3 regions of the Labrys sp. KB_33_2 genome follow, and region 1 is predicted to be linked to each of the others. Evidence: predicted binding sites of a transcription regulator. Region 1 holds the regulator's gene; each other region holds the start of a gene.

Region 1 (6,537 bases):
CTGCAAAGGTCGCGCAGGGTTCTCCCTCGCCCGGCGCCAAGACGGTTCCTGGCGCCAACCTGGATCCCATCTTCAAGGCCGCCCTCTATGGTTGCGGCTCTCTCGTGCTTATCCTGCTCTGCTCGATCGTCGTGCTGCTGTTCTATGGCGGCTGGCCGGCGCTGGCCCATTTCGGGCCGAGCTTCTACTGGTCAACCGCCTGGAACCCCGTCACCGAGAAATTCGGCGCCGGGGTGATGATCTACGGCACGCTGTTCACCGGCCTGCTGGCGCTGATCATCGCCCTGCCGATGTCCTTCGGCATCGCCTTCTTCCTGACCGAGATCGCGCCGCAGAGCGTGCGGCGGCCGATCGGTATTGCCATCCAGCTCCTGGCGGCCGTGCCCTCGATCATCTTCGGCATGTGGGGCTCTCTGATCGTGGCGCCGATCCTGGCCCAGACGATCTATCCGCCGATCATCTCCGTCCTCTCGCATGTGCCGGTGCTCGGCTATCTGTTCAAGGGCCCCACCAACGGCGCCGGCATGCTGACCGCCGGCATCATCCTGGCGCTGATGATCATTCCCTTCATCACCGCGATGTTCGTCGAGATCCTCGAAGCCGTGCCCGCCATGCTGAAGGAATCGGCCTATGGCGTCGGCGCCACCACCTATGAGGTCTTCCGCAACGTCTCGGTGCCCTATGGCCGGACCGCGCTCGTCGGTGCCGTGATGCTCGGCTTCGGCCGTGCCCTCGGCGAGACCATGGCCGTGACCTTCGTCATCGGCAACGCCAACCGCATATCGGCATCGCTGTTCTCCTCGGGGGCGACCATCGCCTCCACCATCGCCAACGAATTTCCCGACGCGCCTGCCGGCTCGCTGCGCAGCCAGTCGCTGCTGGAGCTCGGTTTCGTGCTCTTCGTGATTTCCTTCATCGTGCTTGCGATCTCCCGCATGCTCGTGCGCAGCAACGCCAAGTAAGGGAGAGCATCATGGCCCATCTCGCCCACGGCAACGCCCGCCTCGCCCGCCGTCGTGCCCTCGACTACGCCTACAAAGTCGTCTCCATCGGCTTTGCCGCGATCTCCCTTCTGGCGCTCACCTGGATCCTGTACACCCTGCTGCGCGAGGGCCTGCCCTCGCTGACCTTGGACCTCTTCACCAAGGACATGGCTGATGGCGGCCTGCGCAATGCCATCGTCGGCTCTTTCGCCATGGTCTTGCTCGCCCTCCTCATCGGCGCGCCGATCGGCATCATGGCTGGCACCTTCCTCGCCGAGGCGGGGCGCGGCAGCAAGTTCGCCGACGCGGTGCGCTTCATCAACGACATCCTGCTTTCGGCGCCGTCCATCCTGATCGGCCTGTTCGTCTACCAGATGATCGTGGTGACGACGGGCGGCTTCTCCGGCTGGGCCGGCGTGGTCGCCCTCGCCATCATCATCCTGCCGGTGGTCGTGCGCACCACCGAGGACATGCTGGCCCTGGTGCCGATCAGCCTGCGCGAAGCCGCCTTCGCGCTGGGGTCGCCGATGTGGAAGGTCATCACCTCCGTGACCTGGCGCTCGGCCCGCACCGGTATCGTCACCGGCATCCTGCTGGCCCTGGCCCGCGCCGCCGGCGAGACCGCACCCCTGCTGCTGACAGCCTTCGGCAATTCCAACTGGTCGCTCAACCTCGGCAATGCCTTTGCCAGCTTGCCGGCCGCCATCTACCAGCTCGCGCCTTATCCCGACCCCAAGGCCGTCTCGGTGGCCTGGAGCGGCGCCCTCCTCATCACCGCCGGCGTGTTGGCGCTCAATATTCTGACCCGCTTCGTGCTCGCTCCCAAGAAATGAGTGATCCCATGTCCGCTACTCCACAAGCCTCCATCGCGGTTGCCGAACGCCCCATCGCCAATCCAGCCGCCGCCGTGAAGCTCAAGGTCGAGAATCTCGACTTCTTCTATGGCGAGAAGCATGCGCTCAAGGGCATCAATCTCGACATGATCGACCGGCAGGTCACGGCCATGATCGGCCCTTCCGGCTGCGGCAAGTCCACCCTGCTGCGCGTGCTCAACCGCATGTACGACCTCTATCCGGGCCAGACTGCCAAGGGCCGCGTGCTGCTCGATGGTCAGAACGTCATCGGCAAGGAGATCGATCCTGCAGTGCTGCGCGCCCGCATCGGCATGGTGTTCCAGAAGCCCACGCCCTTCCCGATGTCGATCTATGACAACATCGCCTTCGGCGTGCGCCTGCATGAGTCGATCTCCAAGGCGGAAATGGATCAGCGCGTCGAATGGTGCCTGACCAAGGCCGCCCTGTGGAACGAGGTCAAGGACCGCCTGCACGCCTCTGCGCTCGGCATGTCCGGTGGCCAGCAGCAGCGCCTGTGCATCGCCCGCACCATCGCGGTGAAGCCCGAAGTCGTGCTGCTGGACGAGCCGACCTCCGCGCTCGATCCGATCTCGACCGCCAAGATCGAGGAACTGATCGACGAATTGAAGCGGGACTTCACCATCGTCATCGTCACGCACAATATGCAGCAGGCGGCGCGTTGCGCGGATGTGACGGCCTTCTTCTATCTGGGTGACCTCATCGAGGTCGGCCAGACCAACAAGATGTTCACCACCCCGAACGACAGCCGTACGCAGGATTACATCACCGGCCGCTTCGGCTGATCCCTCGGCCAGCGTCGAATTCATTTGGAGGCGGCATGTCCGACCACATCGTTACATCCTTCGATCAGGAATTGCGCGAATTGCGCAACATGATCGCCGAAATGGGTGGCTATGCAGAGAAGAGCGTAGCCGACAGCGTCGAAGCCCTGCTCAAGCGCGACACCCAGCGCGCCAAGGCCGTGATCGAGCTCGATCTGGCGATCGACAAGCTCCAGCGCCAGGTCGAGGACCGGGCTATCCTGGTCATCGCCAAGCGCCAGCCACTGGCACTCGACCTGCGCGAAATCGTCTCGGCCCTGCGGGTGGCCAACGATCTCGAACGCATCGGCGACCTCGGCAAGAACGTCGCCAAGCGCGTGGTCGCCATCCACAGCCATGCGCAGCCGGCCCAGCTCTTCGGCGGTTTCGACCATATGGCTGACCTGGTGCTCGAGCAGCTCAAGCAGGTCCTCGACGCCTTCGCCCAGCGCAATGTTGAAGAAGCGCTCTCGGTCTGGAGTTCGGACGGCGAGATCGATGCGATGTACACCTCGCTGTTCCGCGAATTGCTGACCTACATGATGGAAGATCCGCGCAATATCGGCTTCTGCACCCATCTGCTGTTCTGCGCCAAGAACATCGAGCGCATCGGCGACCATGCCACCAACATCGCCGAGACGGTGCATTACCTGGTGACCGGTGAATCGCCGGCCGGCGAGCGGCCCAAGGCGGACAACAGCACCGATCTCGTCGACCTTCCTGTGCCGGCTAAGTAACAAGGGATAGGCCATGCCTCCCAAGGTTCTGATCGTCGAGGACGAAGAAGCATTGACCCTGCTGCTGCGCTACAATCTCGAAGCCGAAGGCTATGAGGTTGACAGTGTGGCGCGCGGTGACGATGCCGAGATCCGCCTGCGCGAAAGCGTGCCGGATCTGGTATTGCTGGACTGGATGCTGCCGGGGTTGTCGGGTATCGAATTGTGCCGGCGCATCCGCATGCGGCCGGAAACCGAGCGCCTGCCCGTGATCATGCTCACGGCGCGTGGCGAGGAAACCGAGCGTGTGCGGGGTCTGGCCACCGGCGCCGACGATTATGTCGTCAAGCCCTTCTCCGTGCCGGAACTCTCGGCCCGCGTCCGCGCTCTGCTGCGTCGGGCCAAGCCCGATCACGTCGCCTCCCTGCTCAAGGCCGGTGACATTTCCCTCGACCGCGAGACCAAGCGCGTTCATCGCGGCAATCGCGAGATCCGCCTCGGCCCGACCGAATTCCGCCTGCTCGAATTCCTGATGCAGGCGCCGGGACGCGTATTCGCACGCGAGCAATTGCTCGACAGCGTCTGGGGCCGCGACGTCTATATCGACGAGCGCACGGTCGACGTGCATGTCGGGCGACTGCGCAAGGCGATGAACCGCACGCGCGAGATCGACCCGATCCGCACGGTTCGCGGCGCCGGCTATTCCTTCGACGAGACCTTCGCCAAGCAGGCCTAGGACGGATATTTCATCGCCCGACAACAAGGCCGGCGGCTCGCCGCCGGCCTTGTCGCATCACGTACCCGGTACTCGCCCGATCTAGGCGATTTCAGAGGCTTGCGATAAGACGACTTGCCAAAGAAAATGCCGGGGTTGCCATGATCCGTTCCTTGCTCGTCGCGTCGCTTTTGACTGCCAGTTCGTTGGCGCTGCTTCCCAGCGATGCCGCAGCGGCCAAGCTCAAGAAAACCTTGTGTTCGGGCGAGTTCGGTACCGGCTCCGGCTTGGCGGGCTCCTATATCGGCAAGGATTGCTTCATCGCAGCCGACAGCGACATGCAGGAGCAAGTCGCCGGTATCTGCAAGGAAGGCTCGCGATGCGAGGTCGAGGCCATGGTGGAGGTCGCACCCGATGGCAGCAGGCAGATCAGGACCGTCTTGTCCGTCAGGCAGGCCGGACGCGCGCCCGCCACGCGCACGTCCTATGCCCAGAGGGCGGGCAACTATGCCGACGGCATCTATGCCTTGCAGGACGATGGCTGCGACAAGCAGGGGGCGACGCCAGGCAACCGGGTTTCCGTGCAGCTTCTACGGGCAGCCGGTCCTGCCATCCAGCTCTACGGCAAATATTGCGCGGTCATCGAGGCCGATGGCGAGGAGCCTTCCAGCGCCAAGTTCCAGGCGACGCTGCAGCTTCGATGCGGCAGCTCGCCGGCGCAGGACCAGGCCCTGCGAAGCGGCCGCTCCGGCACGGCGGAAACCATCGTGATGACCCCCGCCCCCGAGCGGCAGCTGTGGCTCGATGAAGACACATTGATCCGTTGCCCGATCAAGCGCGCCTATACACCGCAATGGTGGATCGAGGCCCCGCCCTTCAATGGCCGCTATCCCCAATAGCTTCTGCAGGCGCCGATATCAGCCCAGAGCCGCCAGGCGCCCTTGCAGATAACGGCGGATGACGGGATCACTCTCCAGCCCGATCGCCCGCGAATAGGCGTTGCGGGCCTCCTCCTGCCTTGCGGCGCGGGCCAGCAAGTCCGCGCGTGCAGCCCAATAAGGCTGGTAATCGGCGATCCGCCTGTCGCTGGCGACCTCGTCGAGCCCGGCCAATCCGGCTTGCGGTCCCGCAAGACGGGCGAGCGCCACGGCTCTGTTGATGGCAGCGACGGGGGACGCGGTCAGTAGTACCAAGGCCTCATACAGCGTGACGATCGCGGCCCAGTCCGTCGTCGCGCAGATGCGCCTATTGGCATGGGCCGATTGCAGCGCGGCTTCGAGCTGATAGCGACCGATCTGTCGCGCCTGCCCGGCCCTGGCGAGCAAAGCCTCAGCCTCCTCGATCAGGGCGGCATCCCAAAGCGTGGTATCCTGCTGTTCCAACGGGATATAGTCGCCGACCGGGCTACGGCGTGCAGCCCGCCTCGCCTCGGCATGCAGCATCAGGGCCAGCAGGCCGAGCACTTCCGGCTCGCCGGGCAGGAGCGAGACCAGCAACCGGCCGAGCCAGATGCCTTCCACCGACAGATTGCGCTCGCGGGCCTGCGCCCCTTCGGGATCGGCCCAGCCCTCGGCATAGACGGCATAGACGGCCTCCAGTACCGCTTCGAGACGACCGGGCAACTCGTCGGGTTCCGGGATCCGGAAGGGGATGGCGGCCTGCTTGATCTTGAGCTTGGCCCGCACCAATCTCTGGCTCATCGCCGCAGGTGAAACCAGGAAGGCGCTGGCGATCGCGCCGGCGTCGAACCCCAATATCGTCTGCAGGATCAAGGGCGCGCGCACGGCGGCATCGAGCGAGGGATGAGCACAAGCGAACATCAGGCGCAGGCGCTCATCGGGAATGACAGGCTGTTCGGCCTGCTCGGAGGCGAGGGCCTCGACATGGCGGATGACCTCGTCCGCCTTTTCGCCGCGCAGCTTGGCGCGGCGGGCCGCGTCGATCTGCCGGCGCCGGGCCGCGGTCAGGAGCCAGGCTTCGGGATTGGCGGGCACACTGCCCGCCGGCCAATGTTCCAAAGCCGCCGCAAAGGCGTCGGCCAGGGCGTCCTCCGCCCCCGCAATGTCGCCCGAACGTGCCGCGAGAAGGGCGACGAGCCTGCCATAGCTGCGTCGCGCGACGATTTCGGCAAGTTCGACGGCGGGGGCGGAAGGCACCGGATCGGCTCGCTTGGTTCAATAATCCTTGGGTCCCACACCGGCCGGACCTCGATGGTACCGATGGCTGCACTCGGGCAACGCGCAGCCCAGCCGATCGCGGCATCCAGGTCCGGCACATCGATGATGTAGAAACCGCCGAGTTGTTCCCTGGTGTCGGCGAAGGGGCCGTTGAGCACCTGGGTCTTGCCGTCGGCGAGGCGCACGGTCGTCGCCGCAGACGTGGGGCGCAGACGGCTCCACGGGCCGAGAGCACCGGCCGATCTGAGGGCCTCCGTATAGGCCTGATAGG
Region 2 (6,537 bases), on a different contig from region 1:
GGACGGAAGTCCTTGGCCTTGTCCATGCGCACGAGGTCGGGCCGGAAGGCGAGCATCAAGGCCGTCTCGATCTCGCCGGCATGGATGCCCAGGCGCGTCTCGTCATCCGAGAAGGCGCCCTTGGGGTAGCCGAACATGTGCCAGGAGGTGAAGGCGACCAGCATGCCGTGGCGCACGCGCAATTCGCGGGCCACGATATCCATCGCCGCCATGTTGCCGCCGTGGGAATTGACGATCAGGAGCTTGCGGATACCGGCCCGGTGCACGCTTTCGCCGATCTCGACCCAGGCCCGGATTACAGTTTCGGCCGAAAGGCTGAGGGTGCCTGGGAATTCCAGATGTTCGTTGGATTTGCCGATGGTCTGGATCGGCAGGAAGGTCGCGGGAATGTCGGCGGGAATCAGCGGGATGGCGCGGTCGAGATAGCCCTGCATGATCATGCTGTCCACGCCAACCGGCAGATGGGGCCCGTGCTGTTCCACGGCGGCGATCGGCAAGACGGCGATCCAATCGGCGGTTTCGCCGGTGCGGAAATCCTCCGTCGTCATCTCGAACCATTGGCGGCGGGGCAGGGAAGCGGAGGCGGGCATGATCGATTCCAGGAAAAGGGATGCCCGAACCATACAGCCGCGGGGCGCCATTACAACGCCCCGCTGCATTCTCGGTCCGGCCAGCCAGTGCCTGCTACCAGACTTGCTGGCCGCGATAGGGGCCGGGCGGACGGGGTCTGCGATAACGCTGGCCGGAATTGGATGAAGTCGGATTGTTGGAGGGCGTTACCACCGGGCCCGGCGGCGGATAGCGAGGCGGCCTCTGGACCACGGGGCCATCATTCCAGACAGGTGGGCGGCGGCGGGCCGGTGGGCTGTAGATCGGTGGCTCGTCGACATAGTCCGGCGCAGGATAAATCCGCCGCCTGCTGCGCGGGGCTTCCGGCGCATCGACCCGGCGCAGGTCGCGCCGTTTGGCATAGCGGGGCGGAGGTGGGCTCCAGGACTTGAAGCGGGGGGCTGCCGGCGTCGGCAAGGCGATGGGCGTGACGGCCGGCGCTGCTGGCGGCGGCGCGCAGGCAGCAGCAAGGCTGTCACCGACGGTCAGCGAGGCGGCCGAGGCGGCGGTATTGAGCCAGAGCAGCCATTCGCCGAGAAACTCGGCCGGCCAGGGCGCAACCGGGCCGGTGTCGTAGTCGATGACGGTTGCAGGCGGCGGCAGCACGAACACGGCAATGCCGCGCACGATCTTGATGCGTGTCACCGGGGCCGAGCCGACGAAGGTGCCGACTGGCACCGCCGAAGCTTCACCCTCACAGCGATTGCCGAGCTTGGCCGTCTCGATGAAGGTCCATTGCCTGTCCACGTTGAAATTGGCGAGGCTGATTTCCTGCTGGTCGGTTGCGGGCGGTGTCGGTGCCCATCCGGTCCAGTCGCCGCCGCCGCGCCAGATTACCCAGGCGGGGCTCCATTGCGTGCCGGGTATCCAGACCCAGCCATTGCTGCCGTCCGAGGCCCAGCGGCCGTAATGATGGATGATCTTGCCCCAGACGGTGGGGTCGTCATAGGTCCAGCCGAAATTGCGGTCATAGACCCAGCGGCAGGCCGGATAGGGGTGCCAGCCAGCAGGCACCACCGAAGGCTTCCAGACCTCGCCATAGCGTTCGGAATAGATGTATTGGCCGTAGCCCGACAGCACGGTCTTGAATTCTTCGAGGCTGGGAGCCTGCGCCTGGATGGCGGCGACGGGCGCGGCCCGCGCCCGGTCCGCGAATGTGGCTGCAGTAGGCAGGATGGCACAGGCCAGCAGGAAGGAAGAAACGAGGCCAATCCCCAGATGGCGTGTGGTGCCGGCCATAGCAAACCCCTCCATGGGTTATTGCTTCGATCACAGCCGATGATGAACCTGTTTGGGGGAGCCGTCCGTATCAATTGGCACAAGGTGGCCACAAAATGAAACCGCCGGTACCGGATTTTGCTCCGGTCCGGCGGTCAGAATACACCAGCTTCGACTGGTTCAGTGCAACCTCTCGGTGCTCTTCAATCTTGCAATTTCGTCTTTCAGAAGGAGTTTCTTGCGCTTCAGCTCTGCGATTTTGAGGTCATCCGAGGAGGGATGAGCCAGTGCGATGGTGAGTTCTGTTTCGAGAGCGTGATGTTTGCGCTCCAGTTCGACCAAATGCGACTGCACAGGCATTAACGGCTCCTTGTGTCACAGTTCCGACATTCAACGTTCTCACGAAACGGTACGCATGTCGAAGGAAAATCGTGGATTCTCGCCGTGAATCGATTGTGCAAAGCAACAATAAATTTAGTCAGAACAATAGCTTACCGCACGGTAATGCAGTGTGGAAGAGCCAAAAAGAATGCTGGATCAAAGGCCTAGGAAGGGCTTGTGAAAGTTGTCCGGCAAGCTTTGCCAAACGGGTGTAAATAGATGGCGATATCTTGCCGCAGCGCTTGCGGGCGAGAAATCGGCTCGGCATAGTTCGGCACCGTGCCCGAAGGGGCATGGGGCGGCAGGACGGTCCAAATACCGAGGCTGCCATTCGGAATGGAAGGGTATGGGCTTGTCAAATCCACTCACCGAGGAGGAGGAAGCCGCGATGATTGCGGAGCTGGGGCAGTTGCGCCAGGAACACCGCGATCTCGACTCCGCGATTGCCGCTTTGGAACAGGTGGGAACTCCCGACCGTCTGCAGCTTCAACGCCTGAAGAAGCGCAAGCTCCATCTCAAGGACCGCATGTCCCTGCTGGAGGACCTGCTGACGCCGGATATCATCGCCTGACGCTTTTGCGTCACCGGCATTGCATGGGGCGCGGGTCACGATAGGGCGTGCGCGCGAACCGGGCCGTCAGACGGCCTTGCCGCTGGCGATCTCGGCCAGCACCCAGTCCCGGAATGCCTTGATCATCGGCTTGTCCGCCTTTGTCCGCGGTGCCACCAAATGATAGGCGAATTCCGGCGCGATCTTCAGCGACAGGTCGAAGGGGCGCACCAGCCGGCCCGCCGCCAGATCGTCGCCGACCAGGCTGGTGTTGCCGAGCGCCACACCCTGGCCGTCGACGGCCGCCTGCAGGGTCATGATCGACTGGCTGAAATGCAGGCCGCGTATCGGGTCGGGTTTGTCGGCCTTGGCGGCCATCAGCCACATGCGCCAATCCGGCCACATCGAATCCTGGCTGTGCCAGTCGAGATGAATCAGGGTGAAATATTGCAGGTCGTTGGGCTCTCGCAACGGAATGGGTCCATGCAGAAGCTGCGGACTGCAGATCGGAAAGACGTCCTCGACGAACAGGCGGTCCGAGCGCAGGCCGGCATAGGCGCCACGGCCGAAGCGGATGGCGACGTCGACTTCCTGGCGGCTGAAATCGGCGAGCGTATCGGAAATATCGATGCGCATGTCGATGTCGGGAAATTGCTGGCGGAAGCGCGGCAGGCGCGGCACCAGCCATTTGGCCGCGAAGGATGAGCCGGAAGAGACGGTGAAGCTCTTGCGCTGGGTGGTGTTGGCGGCCCTGTGCAAGGCTTCGTCGATGGTGCGCAGGGCGCCGCCGGTCGCTTCGAGCAGTTCCTCGCCTGCATGGGTGAGCTTCATGCTGCGGCTGGTGCGAAAGAACAGCCGGGTGCCGAGGCGGTCCTCGAAAGCGCGGATCTGGCTGCTGACGGCGGCGGGGGTCACGTCGAGCTCGATCGCGGCCTTGGCAAAGCTCAGATGACGAGCGGCGACGGCAAAGGTCCACAATGCACCGAGGCCAGCTCCCGATCTGCTCATGCCCTACCTGTGATCATCAAGTTTTTGTTGATGGTGAAGAAAGGTTTGCTCCATTGATAATCTAGCATAAAGCATTGAAAATAGGAAACATATCGCAAGAGCGTATTTACTTTTTGTTGAGGGTACGAGTATGTCGAGCGTCGAATTCCACGAAGATGAATGGGGCCGGCATTGGAGCTATGCCCCGGCTCTGCACGGGACGCAGGTGCGCCTGCACTACTCGATCGCCGCCATTCTGGTCGAGGGGGCCACATCCTTCGTCGAAGCGATCTCCGCCGGCCTGGCACAGCTCAGGGGGCAGGATCAGACAGTCGCGATGGGGCATCAGCGCGACGTTTATGGCGATGACGATGTCCCGCCGATCCGCTATGCCCGCTATGAGGGCGTGCGCGACGAGTTCGGTCGCCAGCTTCCATAAAGGTGATGTTCCTGGATTCTATCGGATGACAAGAAAGGGCGCGATCACCGATCGCGCCCTTTCTTGTTGCCGGTATTAGGTCGCAACGGGGCCGGGAAAGCACGGCTGAAGCCGGCTGCCAACCTCCACAAGCAAAAGGGCTTTTCCGTGCTGGCGAAAAAGCCCTTTCAAGTGATGGATCTGAGCAGGCCGCCTGGCGCTCAGTCGTCCTTCTGCTTGATACCCTTGAGCTTGGCGAACACGTTGGCGACGTCCAGCTCGTCCTCCTCTTCTGCCTGGCGCGGCGTGTTGCCGAGCGAGGCGAAGGGATTGTCTTGCCTATGGCCGCGATCAGCCGTCGGTCCGGTGGTGATTTCGGCGGGCAGCAGCGTGGCGCTCTCGGGCTCGGGCGGCCGATCCTTGGAGGCGCGGGCGACTTCGAAGTCGAGATCGATCTGGGTACAGAGGCCGAGCATGACCGGATCGGCCGGGGCCAGCTGCGCGGTGTTCCAATGGGTGCGATCGCGAATGGCGGCGATCGTCGTCTTGGTGGTGCCGACCAGACGCATGATCTGGGCGTCTTTGAGTTCGGGATGGTTCTTCACCAGCCAGAGAATGGCGTTGGGGCGATCCTGGCGCCGCGAGACCGGCGTATAGCGCGGGCCCTTCTTGACCTTGGCGATGGCGATCTTGACCTTCGGCTCGGCCAGCCGGAGGCGGTGATGGGAATCGCGCTCGCCGCGGGCGATCTCCTCGCGGGTGAGCTGGTTGGCGATCACAGGATCCTGGCCCTTGATGCCGGCCGCAACCTCGCCATCGGCAATGCCCTTGACCTCCAGCGGATGCAGTTTGCAGAACTCGGCGATCTGGTCGAAGGTGAGGGCAGTGTTCTCAACCAGCCAGACGGCGGTGGCCTTCGGCATCAGCGGGGCGGTCGACATTGGCATCTCCTCGGAAAGCATGAGCCCGCTGCCGCCTCGCTCCAGCCTCCTGGAACGAAGCCCGACGCGAGCTGATTGTCGGGATTCATACCTCATATAGTCGTCGTTCGCCCGAAAGGGAAGCCTGTTGCACCGCTTTCCCGCCAGGATTGTCGACAGGGAGCCATCCTGGCTATGGTGATCCCCTCGGTGCGGGCAGGTGGGAGCGGACGGGATGGCAGGGCGGAGCCCAAGCAAATTCCTCCTGATTGTGCCATGGGCACGATCAGGAGGAATTTGCAGGATATCAAACATTGGCAGAGTTTTCTGGCGGGCCGCATCCGCGGGCCGCACCGGAAAACTCTGCTTAGACGGGATCGGACGCCGCCGGGTGATGGAAGCGATGGTGGGGCTTGTGGTTGCCGGTGTCCCGGCCGCGGCGGTGGGCGCTCCCGAGAGCTTTCGCGAGGAAGTGGTCAGCCTGCTCCGCCGGCACCGGCCCGCTTTGAAATTCACTCTGCCCGGCGATGACCCCGAGAGCGTGCATGTCAAGGTCGGCGAAGATACCAAGCAGGTCTATCTCGGCAATCTGCAGCGCCAGCTCGGCACGGCGCGGGGGGCGGACCGGGAGAGCCAAATCCTTACTTTCTTCGATGGTATCCTGGCCGTCCGGCCCGCCGATGACGACGAGCGCAGGCACTGGCAGGATGCGCGTGCAAAACTGCGCCTGCAGATCGTGCCTATCGAATATCGCCAGCAGGCCAAGGAGCTGATCTCGCGCGATCTGACGGCCACGGTGGTGATCGCCTATGCGCTCGATCAGGGTGAGCGCTATTCCCTCGTTACGACGGATGATCTGAAGACATGGGGCGTCAATGCCGACGCCGTTCACGAAGCAGCCTTGGCGGGGTTGGAGGCCGCCTCCGGCGCGCTGGCGATCGGGGCCAAGAAATCGGCGAGAGGCCAGGGCGCCTACGCGACCATTCTGACCCAGGATGGCTATGATGCCGCCCGCCTGCTGCTGCCCTCGATCCGGCAAAGGCTGCTGAAGGCGCTGGGGAGCGACCTTGTGATCGCCGGCATTCCCAATCGGGATTTCCTGGTGGCCTGGACGCCCGACTTTTCGGCAAGGGCTGATTTTGCCGCGAAAGTGAGCGAAGATTCCAAGTTGCGCTCACATCCGCTCACGGACGAGCTTTTTGTGCTCGATGCCAATGGGTTTAGAATGGCGACGACGGCGGAACTCGCCGAGCAGCGCCGTATTTGATGTGAGGAGACGAAATGGCGATTTTCGACGAAGAGCCGCGAAAGGTGCCGGTGGCACATCAGATCGGGCAGGACCTCTCGACCTTGTCGCTGCATGAGCTCGACGAGCGCATCGCGGCCCTGAAACAGGAGATGGTGCGCCTGGAGGAAGCCAAGGCCCGCAAGGCAGCCTCGCTTTCGGCAGCGAG
Region 3 (6,537 bases), 590 kb from region 1:
TAACGCCGCGCCACCTCTTCAATGTCGAGACGCTCAGCCGAGGAAATGAGCCCGCTGGCTTCCAGATCGGAAGCGCTCCGAAGGCTGGAATGCTTGTTCATTTCGATGCTCTTGCCATGATGCCGGCTGGATCGCCACGGCGAGGCAGCCCTTTAGCAGGCAATGGCTGGATATGCCAACCCAGGAACAAACAGGCGTTTCCGCCATAGGCGCTAACTTTGCGGCCAGAGGCGCCGGTAGCGTGGAGGGTCGATCTCCGCAGCTCCATCAATTGATGGAGCGAGATCGACCACCTTTGTCCTTTAACTCGCTCGACATTTCCAAGATGGTCGATCTGGAGATCGACCCTCCAAACTGGTGCCACCACCCAAAGTTAGCGCCTATGGGGTTTCCGCTAAAATGCGTTTTGCCGAAAACCGGTCTCCACTTTTCGGCGCGATGCTCTAGCGATAGCGATCGATCAGGTCTCGGGCGCAGGCGGCAGGCTGGGGCGGGTCGTTTTTCCCATGACCGTCGATCACGCCGATGTCGCGCAGCAACCGATCGGAGAGACCGCGCAACCCCTTCTTCGGCATTGCCGGCGGTGTTGTCGGCCGTGGCTTGCTCCCCTCCGTCTCGCTCCCTCGCAAACAAGATCGCTCAATCCATCCAATCTGAGCCATCGTCATGACACGATCTCCAAATTGGCAAGGTCTCCGGCGTTGTCGGCCCCATGGGCCGTCGTCGCCGATCCCTCATGCGGCGCAAGCCTGAAGGGGGCGACGTCATGGCGGGTGAAGCAGGCGATCATCATGGTGTCCCGGGTTGAAAGAGACCGGGACAGGCTAGGCGATTGAGCAGCGTCGATGCTTCGGCTATGGTCGTAGTATGAAAGACGGACCGATGATCGCCTCGGTTGCCGCCCTGATCGGCGATCCGGCGCGCGCCAACATGCTCACTGCGCTGATGGACGGCCGGGCGCTGACGGTGAGCGAACTCGCCGAGGCCGGTGGCATCAGCCTGCAGACGGCCAGCGGCCATCTCGCCAAGCTCGATGCCGCCGGCCTGCTCTGCGCCGAAAAGCAGGGGCGGCACCGCTATTTCCGCCTGTCCGGCCACGACGTGGCCCAGGTCCTGGAAGCCCTGATGGAATTGGCCGAGCGCACCGGTGCGATAAGAGTGCGGACCGGCCCGCGTGACGAAGCCATGCGGACGGCCAGGATCTGCTACGACCATTTGGCCGGAGCACGCGGTGTTGCCCTGCTGGATGGCTTCGTGTGTCAGGGCTTGATCAGCGGCGACGAGGATCCCGTGGTTACGGCGATGGGCAAGGATTTCTTCGTCGGACTCGGGCTCGACGTCCCGGGCATGGCCAGGAGCCGGCGCCCTGTCTGCCGACGCTGCCTCGACTGGAGCGAACGCCGCAGCCATCTCGGCGGCGCCCTTGGCGCGAGGCTCCTCGACTGGGTGATCGAGCGCGATTGGGCCCGACGCAAGGAGGGGCGTGTGATCGCCTTCACGCCCATCGGCGCGAAGGCGTTCGATGCAACATTCGGCCTGGCGGGGTAGGCCTCAGGGCCGCTGCGGCTGGCCGATGATCGCAAGTCGGAGACGCGACGAAATCACGTCGATGACGGCGACAGTGACGAGGATCATGAAAATCAGCACACCAAGCGGCGGCAGGTCGAGCACCCGCAGCAATTCGGCGAGATACTGGCCGACCCCGCCGGCTCCGACGATGCCGATGATGGTGGCCGAGCGGACATTGGATTCGAAGAAATAGAGCACCTGGCTCGCCATGACCGGCAGGACCTGCGGGATCAGGGCGAAACGGATGCGGTGGATCCGATTGCCTCCCGTGGAGAGCACGCCCTCGCTCGCCCTGTTGTCGGTGGTTTCGATGGCTTCCGAGAACAGTTTGCCGAAGGCGCCGAAATCGACGCAGATGATGGCGAGCACGCCGGCAAACGGACCGAGGCCGACGACGCCGACCCACACCAATGCCCAGATCAGCGCATCGACGGACCGGATCACATCGAGGCTACGGCGGACGGCAAAGCGGACGAAGACATTGGGGATGACGTTGCGTGCCGCCAGGAAGGCCACGGGCGCAGCCAGCACAGCCGCTGTGAGCGTGCCGGCAAAGGCGATGGCGAGCGTCTCGGTGAGAGCCTCCACGAAGAACCAGAACTTACCCTCGTCATTGGGCGGGAACATCTGCACGACGAAGGTGCCGAGCCGCGAAAGCCCGCTGAAGAACCGCTCCGGCGTCACCTCAAGCCGGACCATGGCGACGACGGCAAGGGCGAGCAGGACGACTATCACGCCTCCGGCCAGGAAACGTGTCCGCCAGGAGATTTCGAAATGGGCACGGTGGCGGGCTGCCACGGAGGCGAGCCTTTCGGGGCTGAGGGAGGCGAGAGGGCTTGCCGAACGCGGTGCCGAACCGTTGATGCCGTTGTTCATGGTGTCGCCTCCTGACCGATCAGACGATGGCGCAGCTTCTCTGTGGCGAAATCGATGATGAAGACCGTGACGATGATCATCAAAAGAATGGCGCTGACGTCGGCATAGGCGAAGGTACGGATGGCGACCAGGAGTTCCTGGCCGATGCCGCCCACGCCGATGAAGCCCATCACGCCGGCTTCCCTGACATTGATCTCGAAGCGGAGCAGGGAATAGGAAGCGAAGTTCGGCAGGGTCTGGGGCAACACGGCAAAGCGTATGCTTTCCAGCCAGGATCCACCGGTGGCGACAGTGCCCTCGACCGGCTTCATGTCGGCATTCTCGACCACTTCGGCAAACAGCTTGCCGAGCGCGCCCATGGTGTGGATGGCGAGTGCCAGTGCGCCGGCCATCGGCCCGGACTTGAAGGCGATCAAGAAGATCATGGCGAAGACGATGGTCGGCACCGTGCGGCAGAACTCAAGCCAGCGGCGCACCAGCGCGCGCAATAGCCGGCTACGCGTCAGATTGGCGGCAGCCGCAAAGCACAGGAGGAACGCACCGAGCACGCCGAGCAGCGTGCCGAGATAGGCGACGAGCAGCGTATCGCCGAGCAGCACCAGCCATTTGCCGAAGCCCCAATACCATTCCCTGACATCGCCGACGAAATTGCCGAGGCTGAGCGGCGGGGCGATGCGGCTGAAAAAGGAGGTGAAGTTGCCAAGATGGGTCCACAGGAAGCCTGGCCGGATCGCCGCCACATGGGCCGAAAGGGCGTAGAGGCCGATGCCGACGATGACGGCGAGCCAGATCCTGCGTTTCTTGGCAGCAATGGTTGCCTGATAGGCCCTGAGCAGGGCTTGGGTTTGCGCCTGGGGCAGGCTATTGATAGCCGGCAATTGTGTATCCTCCTGCCTGGTCGAACGCAGGCGGTTCCAATGGAAATCCATGTGGCGTAATCCGCTTGCGCAAAGGGCGCGCACCTTTCGGTGCGCGCCCTTCATTGCGTCGTTGCGACCCCTTACTGGGTCTTGCGGAGCGCGTCGTTGAACTTCACCATGTCGACGATCGGCTGATATTCCTTGGCACTGATCGCAGTGAGTTCGAGATCCTTGCCATCGGAAAGCTTGTCGAAATTGGCCTTGTCGTTCTTGGCGTAGTCGATCAGGGCGGCGCCGATCTTCTTCTTCAGATCGTCGGGCAGCGAGGCGAGCACCGTATAGGGGCCTTCGGGCAGGAAGGGCGTCTTGTAGATGACGCGGAAGTCGCCCTTGGTCATCGGGGTGCCGTCATCCTTCTTGAGGATGCCGCGGCTGAGCATGCGGGTCAGGTTGGAATCGTCTTCCGAGTTCCAGCTGTTGGCGGCCGCATCGGCGGTACCCTGGGCGAGGGCCAGCACGGCATTGTCATGGCTGCCGGCGAAGACGACCGAGGAGAAGAACTTGTCGACGTCGATGCCCTGGCTGTGCAGGCCGAAGCGCGGCGCATTGTTGCCGGAGGTCGAGTTGGGGTCGACGAGGGCGAGCTTCTTGCCCTTGAGATCCTCGATGGTCTTGTAGGGGCTGTCGGCCTTCACATAGATCACCGAATAGTAGCCGGTGAGGCCATTGTTGTGGCGGGGGACGGCGACCGGCTCGGTGGCCACGCCGGTGATGATGGCGCGGGCGTAGGAGGCCGGGCCGTACCAGGCGATCTGGGCAAAGCCGGCGCGCTGGGCTTCGATCACGGCGGCGTAGTCGTTGGCGATGTTGAGCTTGACCGGCACGCCGACCTGCTTGGCGATGTAGTCGGCCAGCGGCTGGTAGCGGTCATTGGTGGTGGAGGCATTCTCGGCCGGGATGACGGCAAGCGTCAATTCGGGATACTGGGCCTTCCAGTCCTCGGCCTGGGCGGTACCGGCGGCAAAGCTCATGGCTGCTGCGGCAAGGCCGAGCAGCGTGCGGCGCGAAAGCATAGGTCTCTCCTGTCGGAAATATCGTGTTCTTGTGGCTCTTGAAGATGCGCAGCCGGCCTGTCAGGCCGCGACGCTGGCAGGGCGAGCCAAACCTGCCGAGTTTGTGTCGCCTGCCCATTTGGCGTCGGCATCGGCATCCATGACTTCGCCGGCCTCGAGGCCGTAGAGGTCGCGCGCTGCATCGGCGGTGAGCATGGCGGGGATGCCGTCGAACACCACCCGGCCGGCGGACATGCCGATCAGGCGGTCGCAATAGCCGCGGGCGAGATCGAGAGAATGAAGATTGCAGATGACGGTGATGCCGAAATGCTTGTTGATGCGCAGCAGCGCATCCATCACGACCTTGGTGTTGCGCGGATCGAGCGAGGCGATCGGCTCGTCCGCCAGGATGATCGAGGGTTCCTGCACCAAAGCGCGGGCGATCGCCACGCGCTGCTGCTGGCCGCCGGACAGGCTGTCGGCACGCTGGCCGGCGAGATTGGCGATGTCGAACTGCTCGAGCGCAGCGAGCGCCATGGCCTTGTCCTCGAGGCCCCACAGCTGCAGCACGGCACTGGCGGTCGAGACCTTGTTGAGGCGGCCCATCAGCACGTTGGTGAGCACGTCGAGGCGGCCGATCAGATTGAACTGCTGGAAGATCATGGCGCAGCGCGCACGCCAGTCGCGCAGGGCCTGGCCGCGCAGGGCCGTGACATCGACGCCGTCGAAGGAGATCGTGCCCTCGCTCGGATCGACGAGGCGGTTCAGCATGCGCAGCAATGTCGACTTGCCGGCACCCGAACGCCCGATTACGCCGATGAAGGCGCCGGGCGCGATTTCCAAATTGACGTCCGCGACGGCAGCCTTGCCGCCGAAGCGCCTGGAAACTCCTTTGATCGCCAGCATGAACAGATCCCTTCTCGTGCAGCTTTCCGAAGTCGGTAACGCTGGGCCATTACAGAGGGATGGCAGTTCAATGATGTTTCGGTGACGATCCCCCGCGGATTTCGCGGGCCTTTGCGACAGATCGGGCGCTCCGGCGGATGCTTGTCACGTGGCTGTCGCAGCGGAGTGGGAAGCAGGGCCCTTCCATCACCGTTGGATCGCCCTTTGCCCAAACTCAGCCTGACGCCTTTCGTCGACCCGGCGGCTTTGATTTCCGCAAGCCGGCTCGGGCGCTACACCGAAGTAGGTCCCCGCACCAGCCTGCATGAGGTCGAACTCGGCGACTATTCCTATGTCGTCAACGATTCGGACATTGCGTACAGCCATATCGGCCGTTTCGTGTCGATCGCGGCCCATACACGCATCAATCCGGGCAATCACCCGATGAACCGCGCGAGCCAGAGCCATTTCAGCTATCGCGCCTCGGCCTATTTCGAAGGCGAGAGCGACGAGGACGACTTCTTTGCCTGGCGCAGGGAACATGATGTCCATATCGGCCACGATGTCTGGATCGGCCATGGCGCGATCGTGCTGCCGGGGCGCCGCATCGGTATCGGCGCCGTGGTGGGGGCCGGCGCCGTGGTCACCCGGGACGTGGAAGCCTACACCATCGTCGCCGGCAATCCGGCACGGCCGATCCGCCGTCGTTTCGAGGAAGCGATTGCCGACCGCCTGCAGGCCCTGGCCTGGTGGAATTGGTCGCACGAGACCCTGCGCGCCGCCTTGCCCGACTTCCGTAAGCTCCCGGTCGAGGCCTTCCTCGACAAATATCAGGCTCTTGCCGTTGAGGGCCTAATCGGTCCATCCTGAGGGCATGGCTGATACCCTGCTCCATTTCGAAGATTTCCCGGTCGGCGAGATTGCCACCTACGGATCGTACAAGCTGACGCGCGAGGCCATCCTCGCTTTTGCCAGGGAATACGACCCCCAGCCGTTTCATCTCGATGATGAGGCGGCAAAAGGCACCATGCTGGGCGGGCTCGCCGCTTCCGGCTGGCATGCCTGCTGCATCTTGATGCGGCTCAACTGCGATGGCTTCATGCTCGGCTCCACCTCGATGGGCGCGCCCGGCATCGACGAGGTCAAATGGCTGGCGCCGCTCCGCCCGGATGTCACGCTGAGCGTTCGCCGCACGACCCTGGAGGCGCGCGCTTCCAAGAGCCGCCCCGAGATGGGCCTGGTGAAGTTCCTGTTCGAGCTCGTGGCTGATGGAAAGACGGTGGTGACCACCCAGA

What was found. The regulator PhoB, encoded in region 1, activates phosphate uptake and scavenging genes when phosphate is short. The targets are predictions, from matches to a motif close to TGTCATNNANCTGTCAT.
Region 2: AB4037_RS08960 (YdcH family protein) is a predicted target of PhoB. The motif match lies at 2,201-2,217, and genes of this name have one in related genera.
Region 3: phnC (phosphonate ABC transporter ATP-binding protein) is a predicted target of PhoB. The motif match lies at 5,406-5,422, and genes of this name have one in related genera.

What each region holds. Positions count from the first base shown of each region.
Region 1 is NZ_JBFREW010000001.1:28,797-35,333, reverse strand. It holds gene pstC (phosphate ABC transporter permease subunit PstC) at 1-962, shown strand, start outside; gene pstA (phosphate ABC transporter permease PstA) at 974-1,816, shown strand; gene pstB (phosphate ABC transporter ATP-binding protein PstB) at 1,813-2,640, shown strand; gene phoU (phosphate signaling complex protein PhoU) at 2,676-3,395, shown strand; gene phoB (phosphate regulon transcriptional regulator PhoB) at 3,409-4,110, shown strand; gene AB4037_RS00135 (hypothetical protein) at 4,251-4,988, shown strand; gene AB4037_RS00130 (RNA polymerase sigma factor) at 5,007-6,245, opposite strand; partial or broken gene AB4037_RS00125 (YciI family protein) at 6,290-6,537, opposite strand, start outside.
Region 2 is NZ_JBFREW010000004.1:99,013-105,549, reverse strand. It holds gene AB4037_RS08970 (creatininase family protein) at 1-590, opposite strand, end outside; gene AB4037_RS08965 (DUF6600 domain-containing protein) at 685-1,848, opposite strand; gene AB4037_RS08960 (YdcH family protein) at 2,008-2,187, opposite strand; gene AB4037_RS08955 (YdcH family protein) at 2,597-2,779, shown strand; gene gcvA (transcriptional regulator GcvA) at 2,846-3,766, opposite strand; gene AB4037_RS08945 (hypothetical protein) at 3,897-4,184, shown strand; gene AB4037_RS08940 (DUF1013 domain-containing protein) at 4,385-5,104, opposite strand; gene AB4037_RS08935 (DUF1444 family protein) at 5,487-6,350, shown strand; gene AB4037_RS08930 (DUF1192 domain-containing protein) at 6,365-6,537, shown strand, end outside.
Region 3 is NZ_JBFREW010000001.1:621,531-628,067, forward strand. It holds gene AB4037_RS02950 (lysine-2,3-aminomutase-like protein) at 1-101, opposite strand, end outside; gene AB4037_RS02955 (hypothetical protein) at 665-793, opposite strand; gene AB4037_RS02960 (ArsR/SmtB family transcription factor) at 868-1,548, shown strand; gene phnE (phosphonate ABC transporter, permease protein PhnE) at 1,552-2,445, opposite strand; gene phnE (phosphonate ABC transporter, permease protein PhnE) at 2,442-3,323, opposite strand; gene phnD (phosphonate ABC transporter substrate-binding protein) at 3,446-4,378, opposite strand; gene phnC (phosphonate ABC transporter ATP-binding protein) at 4,439-5,263, opposite strand; gene AB4037_RS02985 (chloramphenicol acetyltransferase) at 5,468-6,112, shown strand; gene AB4037_RS02990 (MaoC family dehydratase) at 6,117-6,537, shown strand, end outside.